One region of the Pseudoramibacter faecis genome, then DNA from elsewhere that is predicted to be linked to it. Evidence: predicted binding sites of a transcription regulator. Region 1 holds the regulator's gene; the other holds the start of a gene.

Evidence for each region. Region 1 encodes NrdR, which represses ribonucleotide reductase genes. Its sites were predicted from a motif close to CACNANATNTNGTG; they were not measured.
Region 2: a site for NrdR is predicted at 6,245-6,258, ahead of nrdD (anaerobic ribonucleoside-triphosphate reductase). Genes of this name have one in related genera too.

The regions. Positions count from the first base shown of each region.
Region 1 covers NZ_JAYFFI010000001.1:119,987-129,325, reverse strand. The annotation lists gene murD (UDP-N-acetylmuramoyl-L-alanine--D-glutamate ligase) at 13-1,386, shown strand; gene V3C63_RS00620 (FtsW/RodA/SpoVE family cell cycle protein) at 1,449-2,579, shown strand; gene murG (undecaprenyldiphospho-muramoylpentapeptide beta-N-acetylglucosaminyltransferase) at 2,576-3,685, shown strand; gene V3C63_RS00610 (cell division protein FtsQ/DivIB) at 3,719-4,501, shown strand; gene ftsZ (cell division protein FtsZ) at 4,735-5,835, shown strand; gene nrdR (transcriptional regulator NrdR) at 5,839-6,291, shown strand; gene V3C63_RS00595 (NUDIX hydrolase) at 6,301-6,828, shown strand; gene lysA (diaminopimelate decarboxylase) at 6,948-8,216, shown strand; gene V3C63_RS00585 (site-2 protease family protein) at 8,220-8,861, shown strand; gene V3C63_RS00580 (segregation and condensation protein A) at 8,865-9,339, shown strand, end outside.
Region 2 covers NZ_JAYFFI010000011.1:24,804-34,142, reverse strand. The annotation lists gene groES (co-chaperone GroES) at 21-305, opposite strand; gene tsaD (tRNA (adenosine(37)-N6)-threonylcarbamoyltransferase complex transferase subunit TsaD) at 432-1,460, opposite strand; gene rimI (ribosomal protein S18-alanine N-acetyltransferase) at 1,482-1,961, opposite strand; gene tsaB (tRNA (adenosine(37)-N6)-threonylcarbamoyltransferase complex dimerization subunit type 1 TsaB) at 1,966-2,652, opposite strand; gene V3C63_RS08095 (hypothetical protein) at 2,811-3,077, shown strand; gene nrdG (anaerobic ribonucleoside-triphosphate reductase activating protein) at 3,389-3,949, opposite strand; gene nrdD (anaerobic ribonucleoside-triphosphate reductase) at 3,974-6,151, opposite strand; gene V3C63_RS08080 (DNA-deoxyinosine glycosylase) at 6,417-6,920, opposite strand; gene V3C63_RS08075 (TMEM164 family acyltransferase) at 6,907-7,707, opposite strand; gene plsY (glycerol-3-phosphate 1-O-acyltransferase PlsY) at 7,828-8,457, opposite strand; gene V3C63_RS08065 (cysteine-rich small domain-containing protein) at 8,493-8,804, opposite strand; gene V3C63_RS08060 (indolepyruvate oxidoreductase subunit beta) at 8,801-9,339, opposite strand, start outside.

The DNA.
Region 1 (9,339 bases):
CGAGGTAGCAGCGTGAAAACAATTTTGGTGATTGGCGCCGAGAGGACAGGCGTCGCGGTGGCCGGGGTCCTGTTGGCCGCAGGCAGTGCGGTGATTTTAACAGATACGAAGGATTTTGAGACGCTTTCGGCTTCGGAAAATTTTTTGGAACCTTTTGAAGCGTTGCCCAAAACCCATCTGACCTGCCTTTTGGGCCGTCAGTTGCCGAAAAAAGCCCTTGCCGGTGTCGATGCCGTGGTGCCGAGTCCCGGCGTGCCGCTGACGATTCCGGCCATCCAGGAGGCTTATCGCAGGGGAATCCCGGTGATCAGCGAGGTGGAAATGGCTTATCGCCTGACGGATACGCCCTTTGTGGGGATTACGGGGACCAACGGCAAAACCACCACGACCACATTGACGGGCAAAATTTTCGAGCAGGATCCCCGCTATGCCCATGTGTATATCGTGGGGAATATTGGCGAAGCCGTATCCAAGCATGTGCGTACCTCCACGGCGGCGGATCTTTTTGTCAGCGAGCTCTCCAGCTTTCAGCTGGAAACCATCGATACCTTTGCGCCGAAAGCAGCGGCGATTTTGAATCTGGCACCGGACCACCTCAACCGGCATGGTACCCTGGAAAATTACTATGCGGCAAAGGCCCGCATTTTTGAAAATCAGTCGGCAGAAGATATTCTGGTGGTCAATGCGGACGATGCAGACGTGGTGCGCTACGCTGGAAAGGCCCCGTCTCGGAAAATCTGGTTCAGCCTGAAAGCACGGCCGGAAAAAGGAGTTTACCTGAAGGATCAGACACTGATGATTGCGGAGGGCACGGACGCCGATCAGGATACGGCCGTGATTACGACGGAAGCGCTGGGCATTAAAGGACCGCACAATGTGATGAACGCCATGGCGGCGATCGGCCTGGCGTATTTTATGGGGGTGCCGCTGGCCATCATCCAGGAAACGCTCAGGGCGTTTAAAGGCGTAGAACACCGTCAGGAGTTTGTGGCGACCATTGGCGGCGTGGATTATATCAACGACTCCAAGGGGACGAATACCGACGCGGCCATCACGGCGCTTAACGCCATGACGAAGCCGACGATTCTCATCGCCGGCGGCTACGATAAACAGGAAGACTACACCCAGATGATGCAGCTTGTAATGGCAAAGGTCAAGAAGCTGCTGCTCATCGGGGATACAGCCAAGGCCATGGCGGAGGCGGCGGAGGCGGCAGGCTTTAAAGATTATTCGCTTGTGGCAGACTATCCGGAAGCGGTGGCTAAGGCTAAGGCGGCGGCCGCGCCGGGGGATACGGTGCTGCTTTCGCCGGCCTGTGCCAGCTGGGATATGTTTGCGGATTACGAAGACCGAGGCAATCTATTTAAGCGATTGGTCCGCGGATGAGATGGAAGCACTGTTCATCGGCGTGTCGTTGACAATCGATGCATTCACTGAAGGAGGCAGGCATGGGAAGCCGCCAGCCGGATAAATATTTTGTGACCGCGTTGCTGATTTTGAGTGGCTTTGGTTTGCTCATGGTTTTCTCGGCCAGTATGTACACGTCGAGTGTGGAGAGCAGCAGCGGGCTGTCGCTTTTTCTCAAGCAAGCCTTTTTCGTGGTTCTTGGGATTTTTGTGATGTGGCTGGTAAGCCGAAGGGATTACCGCAGGTGGAATAATTTCAGGCTGGCCTGTACGCTTCTCATCGTTGCGATTTTGCTGCTGGCGGCGGTTTTGGTCGCCGGCATGGAGGTGAACGGCGCTAAGCGATGGATTTCCTTGGGATTTATAACCTTTCAGCCCTCGGAGTTTGCGAAATTCACCGGCGTTTTGTATTTAAGCACGGTGATCTCGCAAAAGCCGGAGATTAAGAAGAGCTTTTCGAAATATACTTTGTACTGCATCGTGCCGATGCTCGTGATCTGTGTCTTGGCCGCAATTGAGCCGTCATTGTCCGCGGCGATGGCCATCGGGGTCGCGATGCTCTTCGTGATGTTTTTCGGCGGGATTCCCTTCCGCTTTTTTCTGCCCTATATCGCGATGATGGGCGCGGGGATTGGCGCGTTGTTGATTAAAGAACCCTGGCGAATGGAGCGATTGAACGTCTTTTTCGGGCAGAACGGCCTCAATTATCAGATTTCCCAGTCACTTCTGGCCATTGGTTCCGGCGGGATCTTCGGCCGGGGCCTGGGCAACGGCAAACAAAAGCTGCTTTTTCTGCCCGAGCTGCAGAACGATTTTATCTTTGCGAATATCGGCGAAGAGTGCGGCCTGATCGGCTGCGTGTTGCTGCTTATTCTCTTCGGCTATATTTTGTATCGCGGCGTTAAAATCGCCAATAGCTCAAAGGATGAATTCGGTTATCTATACACCAGCTCGGTCATCGCTTTGCTGGGCTTTCAAGTGATTGTGAACATCGGTGTGGCCACATCCATTATGCCGGTAACGGGCATGGCATTGCCTTTTATCAGCGCCGGCGGCACCTCCATGGTCATTTTGTTCATGATGGTCGGGCCGATTGTCAATCTTTCGCGAGGAATGCATTCGGGGAAACGCCGGCGAAGGGATCGGCGGCGAACGAAAAGAGGTCAAAAATGAAAAGCGTGCTCATTGCAGCCGGGGGAACCGGCGGTCACATTTATCCGGGTTTGGCCATTGCGGCCTGCCTGAAAAAGCATCGGCCGGATGTCGAGATCACCTTTGTGGGATCGCACGTGGGAATGGAAAAGGATATCGTTCCCCGATACGGTTATCCGATGGCGTTTATTAACGCCAGCGGCTTTCAACGCGGCTTGATTAAAAAGGCGATTGCGGTTAAAAATATCCTGCTCAGCGCGCTGGATTCGCGGAGGCTTATCAAGGCGTACCAGCCGCAGCTGGTAATCGGTACCGGCGGGTTTACCTCCGGGATTCTGCTGCGGGAAGCGGCGAGAATGAAAGTGCCGACGCTGATCCACGAACAAAATGCCTATCCGGGAAAATCCAACCGTATGGCAGCCAAGACGGCCGATTGTGTCGCATTGACTTTTGAAGAAGCGGCGGCCTATTTCCCGGCGGGAAAAACCGTGCTTTGCGGGAATCCAGTGAGGGATGATTTTAAACATATCGACCGGCAGGTGATGCGGGAGCGACTGGGACTGGCTGATGACACCGTCATGGTGTTGGCTATGGGCGGCAGCCAGGGTGCGGTCGCGATCAATGGCGCGATGCGCGCGGTGATGGCGCATTACGCGGGTCGGCCGCAGGTTCAGCTTTACCAACTGACAGGAAAGAAGCAATGGGAAGCGATGACGCGGGCACTGGATGCCGATCATATTCCCTGGGGCGATGGCACCAACTGCCACTTGCTGGCCTATTCCAACGAGATGCCGACATTAATAGGGGCGGCGGATCTGATCATCGGGCGCTCCGGAGCCTCCTCCATTGCAGAAATGGCTGCGTCCGGGACGCCGTGCATTTTGATCCCGTATCCCTATGCGGCAGGAGATCATCAGAAATTTAACGCGGTGGCCATGGCGAGAGCCGGGGCGGCCGTCGTCATCGAGGAAAAGGATCTGAGCGGTGAAAGATTGATCGCGGCAGCTGAGACGCTGATCGGCGATGCGGACAAGCGTCAGGCGATGGCCCAAAAGGCACTGGCCTACGCAAAACTGGATGCAGATGAACGCATTGTTGAAAAGGCGCTCGCTCTGATGGGCGAGTAGGCACCGCGCAAAATGGTGAAGGGGGGTGAGCCGGTGGCAGAGGACCCAAAACGAGCGCGTATTGCCAAGCGTTTAAAAAAAAGCAAACGCAAGCGGTTTTTGCGTATTCTGCTTATCATGATTGTGTTAGGCACTATTTTGGGCGTTGGCGGTTACTGGCTTTCCGGGACGGTGCGGCCTGTGGATTTGACCATTCGCAACATCAAGATTCGGGGTAACGTCACCATTGATGACCAGAGCGTGAAGGATCAAGCGGCGACGGTCATCGGTCAGAACATTCTAACGGTCAATCTCAACGAGTTGGCGGCCAACATCAAAGATAGTCTTCACGTGCGAAGCGTTGCCATCGTTCGGGCGTTTCCAGATACGCTGGTTGTCGATGTGAAAGAGATGCCGATTTTGTGCGCCATCAACGATGGATCGCAGATTTATTACGTCAGCAATCGGCGGAAAGTGGTGATGACGTCGCCTTATTTGAGCAACACGAATGTGCCTTTGCTCTCGGGTTTGACGTTGAAGGGACGTTATCGTGCGGGCGAGACCTTGTCGCTTGCACCCTGGCGCAGGCAAGATGAAGCGTTTGCTATTCTAAAGACTTTGGAAGCCGGTGGCATGTTGACAAAGGTATCCGAAGTGGCCTATACGTCGGACAATACCTATCGAATCATTACCAAATCGAATCTCAATGTCGAGGTGGTTGGCGTCGGGAATCTGCAGAAGCACATGGATTATATTCAAACATTGTTTTCTCAGAAGCAAAGCAATATGAACGTAGATTTGACAACCGGCCCTTATCCAATTGTCAGGAATCGTTAGTTAGGTTGTGTGGCACAAAAATGCAAAAACATTCATAAAAAATGCAAAAAAAATCTTGCTGTATTGCAAAGTTAAAAAAGAAGGGTTATTATAAAAAAAGAATACTGTAAAAATTGTTTACGCGCTTGAAATATCCAGTAGAAAACGATACAATAAAACGGTATAAACCATGAGAAAATAAAGCAAACCCATTAAAATAAGCAATATAGATGTGAGAACCAGGAGGAAGTAAAGTGATAGAACTGGACAACTACAACGATAATTTTGCTCAAATTCGTGTTGTCGGCATTGGCGGCGGCGGCAATAATGCCGTTAACCGCATGATTGAATCCGGGTTGAAGGGCGTGGATTTTGTTTCGATCAATACGGACAATCAGGCGCTTGCCCTGACATTGGCAGAAAAGCGTCTGCAAATCGGCGAAAAAACAACCGGCGGTCTGGGTGCCGGCGGAAACCCGGAAATGGGGCAGCGCTCCGCGGAGGAAAGCCGAGATGCCATTGCCGAAGTCATTCAGGGTACGGACCTGCTTTTCGTAACGGCTGGCATGGGCGGCGGCACTGGCTCCGGTGCTGCACCGATTATTGCTAAAATTGCGCAGGAAATGGGTATTTTGACCATTGGCGTTGTGACGAAACCATTCTCTTTCGAGGGGCGGGTTCGCATGCGCAATGCGCAAATTGCCTGTGACTTCCTTCAAGATAACGTCGATGCATTGGTAACTATTCCAAATGACCGTTTGCTGCGGATGGCAGATAAATCCACCTCGTTAAGAGAAGCCTTTAAGCTGGCGGATGACGTTCTGCTCCAGGGGGTTAAGAGCATCTCTGATTTGATCTCTATGCCGGGTCTTGTCAGCCTTGACTTTGCCGATGTGAAAACCATCATGCAGGATGCGGGCCTGGCGCACATGGGTGTTGGCCGCGCCACCGGCGAAAACCGAGCGGAAGAAGCTGCCAAGGAAGCGATTCTGAGCCCCCTGCTCGAAACCGAAATCAACGGGGCAACCGGTGTGCTGCTCAATATCACAGCTGGTGATGATCTTTCCCTGTTTGAAGTGGATAAAGCGGCAACTATCGCCCGCGAAGCCTGTGACGAAGACGCTAACGTAATCTTTGGGGCTACCATCGATGAAAGCATGGGCGACGAAATCCAGATCACGGTGATTGCAACCGGATTTTTGCCGGCAGAAGAAAGCGAAGAATTAAAGGCGATCAAAGAAGGCACCCAGTCCCAGCAGCGTGCTCAGAAACAGCCGAACAGAAACGTACAGCCGGCCAGAAACGATTCGAAAGATCTGTTCACCATTCCGACGTTTTTAAATAAAGAAGACTAAGGTATGAAGTGCCCGTTTTGCAATTACGACGGCAGCAAAGTCATTGATTCCAGACCTGCCGATGACAACACGATGATTCGACGCCGACGGGAATGTGAACATTGTAAAAAAAGATTCACGACCTATGAGCGGATTGAAAACATTCCGCTCATTGTTGTGAAAAAAAGCGGACAGCGGGAAGCCTATGACCGCAATAAAATTTACAATGGGATCATCAAGTCCTGTGAAAAACGTCCGGTTGCCATTGCGACGATTGAAAAGCTGGTTGACAATCTGGAACGGGAATTGTATCAGATTGAAGACAAAGAAGTATCATCCATTTATATCGGCGAGCGGGTGATGGATGAGCTCAAGAAGATTGACCAAGTGGCTTATGTACGCTTTGCGTCCGTGTATCGCGAGTTCAAAGACGTCGAAACTTTTAAAAGTGAACTGGATAAGCTCATGGCCGAATGAGGAGGTCCTTTGGATAATGAAGAGAAAATCGTCACATCGGAAGTGCTTTACGCGGGGAAAATTCTCGATTTAAAGTTGAACACCGTCAAGCTGCCCAACGGCAAATTGGCCAAGCGGGAAATCGTTAAACATCGCAACGGTGTTGGTGTATTGCCGGTTGATGGTGACACGATGCTTTTTGTCAAGCAATATCGCTCCGCGATTGAAGATTATCTGCTGGAGATTCCGGCTGGTTTGATGGAAGGCAAAGAGACACCGGAGATGACCGGTACGCGTGAATTGCAGGAGGAAATTGGACTGAAACCGACAGTGTTAATTCCCTGCGGTAAAGTCTGGCCGACACCCGGTTGCTGCGATGAAGAGACCTTTCTTTTTATTGCCACGCAGCTTGAGCATCAATCGCTTGAAGCCGATGACGATGAATTTATTGAGGTGGTTCGCTTGCCTATTCAAACGGTCCGTGCACTTTACGACAAACAGTATTTTACAGACGCAAAAACCGTTTGCGCCTTAGGTTATTATTTCTCACATTCTTAAACATTATTGAGGTGATCGATGGCGTCGAAACGGCCACAGATCACCTCTTATTTTCTATTGCGTTACGGCCATGATTGTGGCGAATTCACACAAATAAATCGATGACGAGGAGTTAACACATGGCAGAGAATTTAACATTTGCAGGATTTGATACGGTTGCCCTGGCAAAAAAATACGGAACCCCACTCTATGTGATGAGCGAAGATATGATCCGCGGTCGCATTAAGGCGATCAAAAAGGCGTTTAATCTGACCGGCGCGGCTTACGATATCAATTATGCGGGGAAGGCCTTTATCAACCTGGCGATGTGCCGGATTATCGCTTCGGAAGGCGTTTCGCTGGACGCGGTCTCCCGCGGGGAAATCATGACCGCTTTAAAAGCGGGATTCCCGGCGGAACGCGTTTGTTTTCACGGCAATAACAAGCGTGTGGACGAACTGCGCTATGCGGTTGAACATGGGGTCGGGCACATTGTTGTCGACAGCGAGGATGAACTGGCCCGCCTTGAAACGATTCAGGCAGAAACCGGGGCAGAAATCGCCGTCATGTTTCGCATTTCGCCCGGCGTGGAGGCCCATACCCATGAGCTGATCCAGACCGGGACAGAGGATTCCAAATTTGGGATTCCCTATCAGCAGGCGAAGGCCGTGGTGCGCAAGGCATCGCAGATGCGCGGCATAACTGTCGATGGGCTGCATTGTCATATCGGTTCGCAGATTGTGGACGATAAGCCCTTTGTTTTGGCAGCGGATCGCATGTTAAAACTCTACAAGGCCCTGCTTGAAGACGGAGTGCCGCTGACGGATCTCAATCTCGGCGGCGGCTTCGGCATCCCCTATCTGACCGGCGATGAAAGCTTTGATACCCTAAAATACATTCCGCGGATGGTCAGCCATGTCAGAAATTGGTGCGATGAAAACAAAATCGCCTGCCCGAAACTAGTGGTGGAGCCCGGTCGGTTTATCGCCTGTGAAGCGGGGGTAACCCTTTATACGGTGGGAACGGTGAAAACCATCCCCGGGATTCGCAAGTACGTGGCGATTGATGGCGGTATGAACGACAATCCGCGGCCGGCCCTCTACGGGGCGCAATACGAAGCATTTATCTGCAACGGCAAGACGGAGGAGCGGCCGGAACTCTGCCGGATCAGCGGACGCGCCTGCGAAAACGATCAGCTTATCGCGGAAATGCCGCTCAATCAGCCGACAGTGGACGACACCCTGATGGTGACCAACACCGGGGCCTACAATTACACGATGGCCAGCGTTTACAACCGCTTTGGGCGGCCGGCGGTGGTGCTGTTGTCCGGCGATCGGGATGCGGTGATCGTCGAGCGAGAAACGGATGAGGAACTCCTGCGCTTTGACCGGGTTCCGGAATGGTTATAGACAATGTTTCATTTTTCAAGCGACTATTTTTTAAATCTAATCTTTTCGATTCCGGGCATTCTCATCGCGATCTGTTTTCACGAAGCGGCCCACGGCTATGCCGCTGAAGCCATGGGCGATGACACGCCGAAATTGGCCGGCCGATTGACCCTTAATCCGCTCAAACACATTGATCCCATCGGGTTGCTGGCGCTGATTTTCGTTCGCTTTGGCTGGGCCAAGCCGGTGCCGGTCAACCCCGACAATTTTAAAGACCGGCGCAAGGGAATGATCGCGGTGGCCCTTTCGGGCTGTCTGACAAATCTCTTTCTGGGTTTTATCGGAATGGCAGCCTATGACGCGTGCCTGCCGCTAAACAATATGATTTTGCAGCTGATCCTGCAGAACATTTATCTGTACAACGTGATGTTCGGTATTTTCAATTTAATTCCGATTCCGCCGCTGGACGGATCCCAGGTGCTTCGGGAGTTTTTACCCTATGAAACACAGCGGCGCTATGCGGCGTTTTCCCATTACGGCTATTGGGTGCTTTTAATTTTGATGTTCACCGGGGTTTTCGGCGCCGTCATCACGCCGATTGTCAGCGGGATTCTGAATCTTTACGGCGCGATTTTAAATCCTATTTTTTTATGGATCCTGGGGTGAACTGTGCAGAGTTATCAGGTGCATATCAATGATTTCGAGGGACCGATGGATTTGCTTTTGACTCTGATCCGAAAAAACGAAATGGACATTTATGATGTGTCCATTTCGACCATCACCACCCAGTATCTGGAAACGATTCGGAGTTGGCAGGCAATGGATTTAAGTGTTGCCAGTGCGTTTATCGTGATGGCGTCCCGCCTGATCGCCCTTAAAGCCAAGCGCCTTTTGCCGCGGCAAGAGACCGAAACAGCGGAAGAAGAAGATTCAGAAGCGCTGTTGATGCAGCAGCTGGCAGCTTATCAGCTTTATAAAGCAGCCAGTTTTTATCTGGAACGGGAGCTCGCCCGTTACAGCGGGGCGGTGTATCGGGATCCGATGTATCTGCCGCTGACTGCGGAAGAAAAGGCGGTGCGCGTCGAGGCCGGAGCTCTGGCCGCCGGTTATCGGCGCCTGATAGACCGGTGGCGGGAAGATCATT
Region 2 (9,339 bases), on a different contig from region 1:
AATAAAACGCGTTTTTTTCTTTATTCAACAATCGCTAAAACGTCGCTTTGTTTGATGATCAAAAATTGTTCACCTTCCACTTTGACTTCGTTGCCTGAATATTTGGAATAAATCACCTGATCACCGACCCGAACGTCCAGCGGCACTTTTTTCCCGTCAATCACTTCGCCAGAACCAACAGCGATAACTTCTCCCTGTTGGGGTTTTTCCTGCGCGGAATCCGGTAAAACAATACCAGAACTGGTTTTTGCTTCTTCTTCCTTAACTTTAACGACGAGCTTATCACCCAAAGGTCTTAACTTCATACTAATGCCTCCTATAAGTTAATAAAATAGCACTTCTCTATTAGCACTCAACATATCTGAGTGCTAATAGTATGTTAATCGATTGGCTGAATTTTTGCAATCATTTTTTTAGTTTTTTTATTTCTTTTAAGATAAAGAATCAGCCAATTGCGCCGGCAGTTCCAATCCCGGTTCTGCATTCAAATCCCAACCGGACAGGCGGCCGGCTTTAAAATCATAGTAAGCGCGTGCTCCAATCATTGCAGCATTATCCGTGCACAATGTCAACGGCGGATAATACAGCTCCCATCCATTTTCCTGACTTGCCTGCTTCAAAGCGTCGCGAAGCCCGCGATTGGCAGATACGCCACCAGCGACACAAATTTTATTCATCCCGGTTGATCTAGCGCAGTCTATGGTTTTCTTCACAAGCACTTCAACCACAGCCGCCTGAAAAGATGCGGCAATATCCTCCGGCTTATAAGCGATATTTTTCATGTTGTAATGATTCAAATAGTTTAAAACGGCAGACTTTAATCCGGAAAAACTAAAATCAAAGGTATCTTTTTCCAGAAAGACACGTGGAAAATCCACAAAACCCGGATTACCTATTTCGGCGGCTCGGTCGATGGCCGGACCGCCGGGATAAGGGTAACCTAAAACACGAGCCACCTTGTCAAATGCCTCTCCAGCCGCATCATCCCTTGTTTGTCCCAAAATAATATTGCTCTCGTAGTCCTCTACCAAAACCAAATTTGTATGACCGCCAGAAACCACCAATGCCAAAAACGGCGGCGTTAACGCAGGAAAAGCCAAATAATTTGCCGCAATGTGGCCCTCGATATGATTGACACCAATCAACGGCTTTCCCAACGCATAAGCCAACGCCTTGGCTTCTGAAACCCCCACCAAAAGCGCGCCGACCAATCCTGGGCCGCGGGTTACGGCGATCGCGTCAACCGCTTTGAGGGTTAAACCGGTGTCATCCAGTGCATCTTGAATCACATAGGGCAGTTTTATAACGTGATTACGCGATGCAATCTCCGGAACCACACCACCGTATTTACGATGGATCGCGATTTGTGTATAAATTTGATCCGCCAAAATTTTTCGACCGTCTTCGACGATGGCAACAGATGTCTCGTCGCAAGAAGTCTCAATGCTCAAAATTTTCATATTCACATTCCACTTCTCTATTCATAACGGGACCGACATCAAATAAGCGTTCGAGCCATCGGGATAATATCGCTCACGCTTTCCAATGATTTCAAATCCCAGGTGACGATAAAGTTTGAGGGCTTGATGATTTTTTTGCCTGACTTCCAGGGTCATTTCTGTGCAGCCATTCAAACGTGCATAATCCATCATGGTTTTCATCAATCGTCGACCGAGACCGCGCTGCTGCCAATCCGGTAACACGGCAACCTTCATGATCTGCGCTTCATCCGCCACACACCATTCACCGGCAAAACCAACCACTTGCAGTGCCTGTTCTTGCCCTGACGAATGCTCGATAATCACATAATGAGCTAATGGATTTTTAATTTCCTGAAAAAATGAAGCCTCCTTCCAGGGAACCAGTCCTGCGTCTCGGTCGATCGTCAGGACCTGGGCAATATCGGCGCGAATCATCGGCCGAAGACCAAAAGAAGATGGGCTCAAAACTTCATCTGCCATTTTATTAGCCGAATCTTTCTTCCGCAGAGGATTTGCGAATATAGTTTAACGTGGCCTGCATGCAATCTGTCGTTTGACCTGCAGCAATTTTCTGCATCCCGATTTGTGCTGCAGAAGAAGCTCGATTCATCCGTATAAATGGCGGTGCACAAACACCCTCGGATAGCAATTCACATAAATGCTCGCCGTATTTTTTGACGCCGTCTCCTACAAAATAAATGGGTCCAGCATAGTCCTTTAAGATATCCGCCAACACATCGACCGTGCATACCCGTTCTGATAATACCGTTCGCAAGCTATTTGCCGTCGGCCGATAAGCCGCTGTGTATACTTGCTGCCGCTGTGCATCCAAAATGGGACAAACCAATCCATCCGCACAATACAAATTAGCCGCCAACGCCTCCAATGTCGAAACGGTCACCATTGGTTTGCAAAGGGCCTGCGCAAATCCCTTGACCGTCGCTATACCAATGCGCAAGCCGGTGAAAGAGCCGGGACCGTTCACCACGCCGAAAACATCAATCTCTTGAATAGATAATCCAGAATCCTGCAGCATATGGTCAATCGCCGGCAACATTTTTTCGGAATGCTTTTTGCGATAATTGACAATCGTTTCTGCCATCAAACGATCATCATCGATCACTGCAGCACTGGCCACAATCGTTGCCGTGTCCACTATCAATAATTTCATTATTATTCCTTTCAGTACTTATTATCCAATCAGACAATCAAAATTCAAGTTTATAATCTGTGATATAATAACAAATAATTGATGTTCTTACAATTTTACGAATAAAACTGTTATATCTTTGCTCTGCAATGGGCTTAAATTAATGAAAGGACTCCCTTATGTCTCGTCAATACAGTTATCCTGCCGTTTTTGATATTCACCCCGCTTTTTTCACCATCACTTTTCCGGATCTGCCGATTGAACCGATCCGATTCGCGGCTGAGGAGATCGCTGAATCCTTCGATCACGCTGCGACTGTTTTAGGGAATTACATTTCGGAATCCTTAATTTTTGAAACGCCACTCCCCGAACCAACCCCTTTGGCGGTTCTCCCTTTAACATCAGCACAAAAGGGTGTCATGATCACCATTTCAGAAGTTTTATAATCTATTTTCCTTACTCAGTTCCCCCGGATAAATTTCGTTTTTATTCACATAACACAATGGCATTCGCCATCGAATGTATCCTTGTTTGCTCTTTTAAGGTATTCAAGCTTTGATCAAACATCTGCCTTTAATTTTATCTTACTTTATCTATGCATAATTTTTATTCTGAATTTCTGCCACAAAAAAAGCCACCACATCTGGCGGCTCCCAATCCGAGTATAGAGAGACCCTTTACTTTATCGCAAGATTTTCTGATAAAAAAGATCAAATCATTGCACTCTCAAATACCAATCCGTTTGAATCGACATCACTCAATGCACTTGATTGGAGATCGAAACGTTTCGGTCATCCCACAAAACCACCTTCTGCTTTTGCCGAGAATTTTTAACGTCAATGATCCGCTGATTGACACTGCCGCGGTATAATAAAGTAATGTCCTTTTGCTCTTGCACAAAGCGACCATCCACCAGCACATCCGTCAGGTCAAGGATCGCCTGTGTCGTTTCTGACGGATCCGTCGACAACACCTCATAGGTAAATCCAGTGTAAATCCACAAATCCATCTGGGGGAAGACTTGTTTAAAACGCATCAGAAAAGGAAGCAACGCTCGTTGATTTTCCGGTTCCATCGGCTCCCCACCCAGCAACGTCAGGCCACGATAGCAAGGTTCTCGGAGATCGGATAAAATCTTTTCATGAACCGACGTCGAAAAGACCTTCCCGTAATTAAAATCCCAAGCCACTTGATTGAAACAACCCGGACATGCGTGGCGACAGCCTGACACAAACAAGCTCAAACGAATGCCCGGACCATTGGCAATATCATGCTCATGAATCGAAGCATAATGCATCATTTCTTTCCTAACTTCCATTATTTCCAATAAAATCCATATTGATTACAAATGAAGTACGCGCTCTTTAATCTCTTGCGTTCGTCCCTGATTAAAGCCGGTTGCGCCACCGAGATAACCACAAACACGCCGCACCACTGACATTTTGTTTAATTCGCGGTTGCCGCAATTAGGACATTCCCAGATCAATTTACCAGCTTCATTCTCTACGGCCTTGATTTCGCCATCGTAACCACACACTTCACAAAAATCACTTTTGGTGTTTAATTCTGCATAGGTGATATGATTATAGATATGCTTCATCACTTCCAAAACCGCCGGAATGTTATTCTGCATGTTTGGCACCTCCACGTAAGAAATAGCGCCTCCCGGTGATAAACGCTGAAAATCCGCTTCAAACGTTAATTTGCTAAAAGCATCAATGGGTTCCGTCACATGAACGTGATAAGAATTGGTAATGTAATTTTTATCCGTCACCCCTTTGATGATTCCAAATCGTTTTTGCAAACACCTGGCAAATTTATAGGTCGTTGATTCCATCGGTGTCCCATAAACCGAATAGGCAATGTTTTCTTCTGTCCGCCACTCTTGGCATTTATCATTCAGCTTTTGCATCACGGCCAATGCGAAATTTTTCGCTTTATCGTCCGTGTGCGATTTACCCGTCATGTAACGACACGTTTCATACAACCCCGCATATCCTAAGGAAATCGTGCTGTAACCACCATAAAGCAGTGCATCAATCGTTTCTCCTGATTTTAGTCGTGCCAACGCACCATGCTGCCATAAAATCGGCGCCACATCAGAAGGCGTTCCCAAAAGCCGTTCGTGACGGCAGCGCAAAGCTTTGTGACAAAGTTCCAGCCTTTCGTCTAAAATCTCCCAGAATTGGACCATATCCCCTCCGGATGAACACGCCGCATCCACCAAATTAAGCGTCACCACGCCTTGATTGAAGCGACCATAAAATTTATGACTGCCGTCTGAATTTCGCTGTGAATCTTCCACCGTCAAAAAACTGCGACACCCCATGCAGGTATAGACATTGCCTTGTTTGAGTTGTTTCATGATTTTAGCTGAAATATAATCCGGCACCATGCGTTTGGCCGTGCATCGCGCAGCCAAATCGGTCAAATACCAATACGGGGCTGATTCGTAAATATTGTCTTCATCCAGCACGTAAATCAACTTGGGGAACGTCGGCGTAACCCAGACATCCTGTTCATTTTTAACGCCCGTGATGCGCTGATTGAGCACTTCTTCTATGATAAGGGCCAGATCCTTACGCACCTGCCCGTCCGGCACTTCATCCAAATACATAAACATTGTGACAAACGGCGCCTGCCCATTACACGTCATCAATGTGATCAATTGGTACTGAATGGTTTGAATACCGCTTTTAATCTCTTCTTTTAAACGTGCAAAAACGATCTTTTCGATAATCTCACGATTCATAACTTCGTCGCAAAGCCTGCGTTCTTCAATCACTTGCTGGCGGATTTTTTGTCGGCTCACGTCGACAAATGGCGCCAGATGCGAAAGTGTAAAGGATTGCCCCCCATATTGGTTGGAAGCCACCTGTGCCACGATCTGCGTAGTAATATTGCATGCAGTATAAAAACTATGGGGTTTATCAATTTTCGTGCCGGAAATAACCGTCCCATTTTGCAACATATCTTCCAAGTTGATCAAATCGCAATTATGCTCGCGCATGGCAAAATAATCAGCGTCGTGAAAATGAATAATCCCTTCTTCGTGGGCCTTCACCACATCTTCTGGCAAGAAAAGCCGTTTGGATAAATCCTTGCTGACCTCCCCGGCGATATAATCGCGTTGCGTAGAATTAATTGTTGGATTTTTATTGGCATTCTCCTGTTTGACCAATTCATTTTCACGATTAATCAAAGCTAAAATTTTACGATCTGTCGTATTTGACCGGCGAAGGGCTGTCCGCTTATCCCGGTAATGCATATACGCCTGGGCTACCTCATACCCACGCATTTCCATAATGCCCGTTTCGACCAAATCCTGAATATCTTCAACACCAACCGCATGCCGATAGGTAGAAATTTGTTTTTCCACATTGTCAGCTACCGCCTGAATTTGGGCCGCATTTAACTGACGAATGGGATTCACTTCTGTATTGGCTTTTGTAATCGCGTTAACGATTTTATCGATATTAAATAAAACTTCTTCGCCGTTTCGCTTAATCACATTCTTCATGAGAATTCTCCATCTTTTCATTTTCTTCAAAGTTTGGGACAGATGTTATTATACGCTCGCCATAATTGAGATTCAAGTAAAATCGAAACTGAACTCTATATTTTGTGTTTGTAGTTTTAAAATCACCAATATTTAGGGTTTATTTTCTCAAAGCAAAGATGACATGATTGTCATTTTATATTCTTCCGGAGTTTATAAGCAGATTCAACTGTGTTGCACTTGACTTGACAATTCAAGAATAAAAAAGCCGCTTACCAGCGGTTTATTATAACGATAATATCGATCGATATGCATCGATCAAATCTTCCAAATGCATTTGGGCATTGGCCGGACTGGTGGACGGGAGTCCCAAATGCGACAGTCTGCTGATCTGTGGATCTAAGGCCCAATACTCTCGGAATAATTTTGTCGCTTTTCCCCCAGTAGTAACAATTCCCCGAATGAGAGTTTGTGATACGATCGCTGTCAAATCATTATAATGCACATTTTTGATAGATGTATCCGAGGCCCCTCGAATATCACAACTGCCAATCACATCCCACAATGCCAGTGAATGTTTTTTGAGAAATAACTGTTTCTGTTCGATACTCTCCGGTACCATTTCCTGATAAACACCGGCCAACGTTTTCCAAAAGCGATTGCGCGGATGACCGTAATAAAATCCGACTTCCCGCGATTTGGGAGATGGCAAGGAACCTAAGATTAAAATCTGTGAGTGCGCATCGTAAAAAGGGACCAACGTGTGCTCAATATGTTCATACGCGGCCATGTAAGAATGCCACCTTTCTTTTTTCCGGCGGATACGGCCGATGATTGGCCATCCAAAAATCGAACCGCCGAAGCAATCTTGTTGCAAAATCTATCCCGAAAATCAGAATAGGCAGCACGACGAGCCAATAGTAAGGGGCCGCAATTGCGCTGATTACCGGGATCCCTCTTGCATTGCGCATCAAAAGATAATTTGCATTAAAAATTGTCGACGCCCAAAAAGCAACTGCCAAAATAATACCCACGCCGACCAGTTGCTTTCCTATCTGTTTGAGAGAACGATGATACCCCTGCTTCGACGACATTGGCATACTTAGCGCAATGGTAACCATTAAACCATGGGAAACCATACTCTGAACGGACATCACATGAATACCGGCGTAATCGTAAAAGACCCAAAGCGGATAAATCAATACTGCAACACCACCAAGAAATGCTGCCACATCAACATAAGGATAGAGTTTTTCAAGCCGAAACATTGCTATAAATGGCAAAACCATGCAAATTTGATTGCACCAATCAAAACGAAAATTCGTCCAATGCATACCGTAGTAATACGTGCGCCATGCAATTCGGAACAATTCCAACAACAGCATCAAAACGCCTAAAACTATCAAAACCTTTTGGCTAAAATAGGGATTTTGCTTTCGTTTCTGAACGGCCATAATGGTCACAATCGCGCAGACAATCAGTGTTGCCAGCACAATGTGTGCTTGGGAAAACACGCGATTCTGCCGAATGACATCCTGCGGCTTAAAATAATGATTGTAAAAATAGTTTATACCCATGAGCTCATTCCGTTCCGTTTTATTAATTCGATCCTCGATCTGTTGATCATCATAACAAAAAGACCTGAAAAGCGCAAACACGCTCTCAGGTCTTTTATGAAGCAATAATCGAATGCAGTATTATTTTTTCATGTCCACACGCTGACCAATTTTGCTTTCAGTGCCGTTTAAAATTCGTTTGATGTTGCTGCGGTGCTGAATGTCTGTTGACAGCGCCATAAAAATTGTCAGTGCCAAAGTCGGAAGATTATGCACCCCCAAAAAGCCGAGAGCTACAAACGGCAAAATGGTCATCCCCATCATTGAAGAAAGAGAAACCATTCTGAAAATAACTAATAGAATCAATCCAACCGCAATGCAAATAAGCGCAATGCGCCAATCGTAGACGAGAAACAAACCGATAGACGTCGCGGTTCCTTTACCGCCGCGAAATTTTAAAAGCGCCGGCCAATTGTGGCCGCATAAAACGGCAATACCCGTTCCGGCGGTCCACCAAGGACTTAATCCCACATGGCTTTCTAATAAACGTGCCACCACAATGCATAATGACCCTTTCAAAGCATCCAACAGTAAAACTAAACCAGCGTATTTGAGTCCCATTGTCCTCAAAACATTTGTTGTACCGGCATTACCGCTGCCAAAATTTCGAATATCCTCACCACGAACAGCCTTAACAACGATATAGGCAAAATCCAGATTGCCCACAAAATAAGATGCTATGAGCAACAACACACCCCAAACTACATTCATCTGTTATCCTCCTCCAATTCTCCCGATAACGGATTTTATTCTTTTTTCTGATCTTTCTGCATTGATGCTAAGTTTGCTTGCTTCATTCGTTCCAAAAGTGTCATCAATTTTTGGATGACACGATCATAATTTTGCCGATAATGCGGAAAACAACAATTGGTACAGATCTTTACCCCTTTATCCGAAACAGTATAATTACCTCCGCAGTCTTTGCCTAAGGCATAAAGAGGACAATAACAAAACAGACAATTAAAATCCTCCAGGTTCTCCATTGGATGGCATGGAAAATATTCGCATTCCCGATGCTGAAAAAATTTATAATGGTCTGTCTTTAATGGCTGGCTCATTCTGCAACCAAGGCCATACCTTTGGCCATTGCCGCTTTGTTTAATTCAACAAATTTCGATTTAACATTATCTTCGATAATCCGGTTCCAATCGATATGTTCCAGGCCCATTGCCTTAACGATCGTTCCCAGCAAAATCACATTTGTTACTTTTTCATTGCCCATTTCTGTCGCGATATCTGAAGCCGGAATCACTTTTGCATCAGCGATTTTAGCAAGCTCTCCCAAAATATCCGGATGATATTCCGCCTGGCCGATCACGACCGGCATCGGCCAGATCTCCGTGTCATTGACAATCACTTTACCATCTGCTTTCAGATAATCGATATAGCGCATGGCTTCCATCTTTTCAAAGGCAACGAGGATATCGGCCGTTCCCAATTCAATTACCGGAGACTGTACTTCATCGCCATAGCGAACCTGGGAACTGACTGATCCGCCGCGCTGACTCATCCCATGAATTTCACTCATCTTGACATCGTAGCCGGCCTGCATTAAACCTGTCGTCAGCAATTTGGCTGCCGTGATCGTTCCCT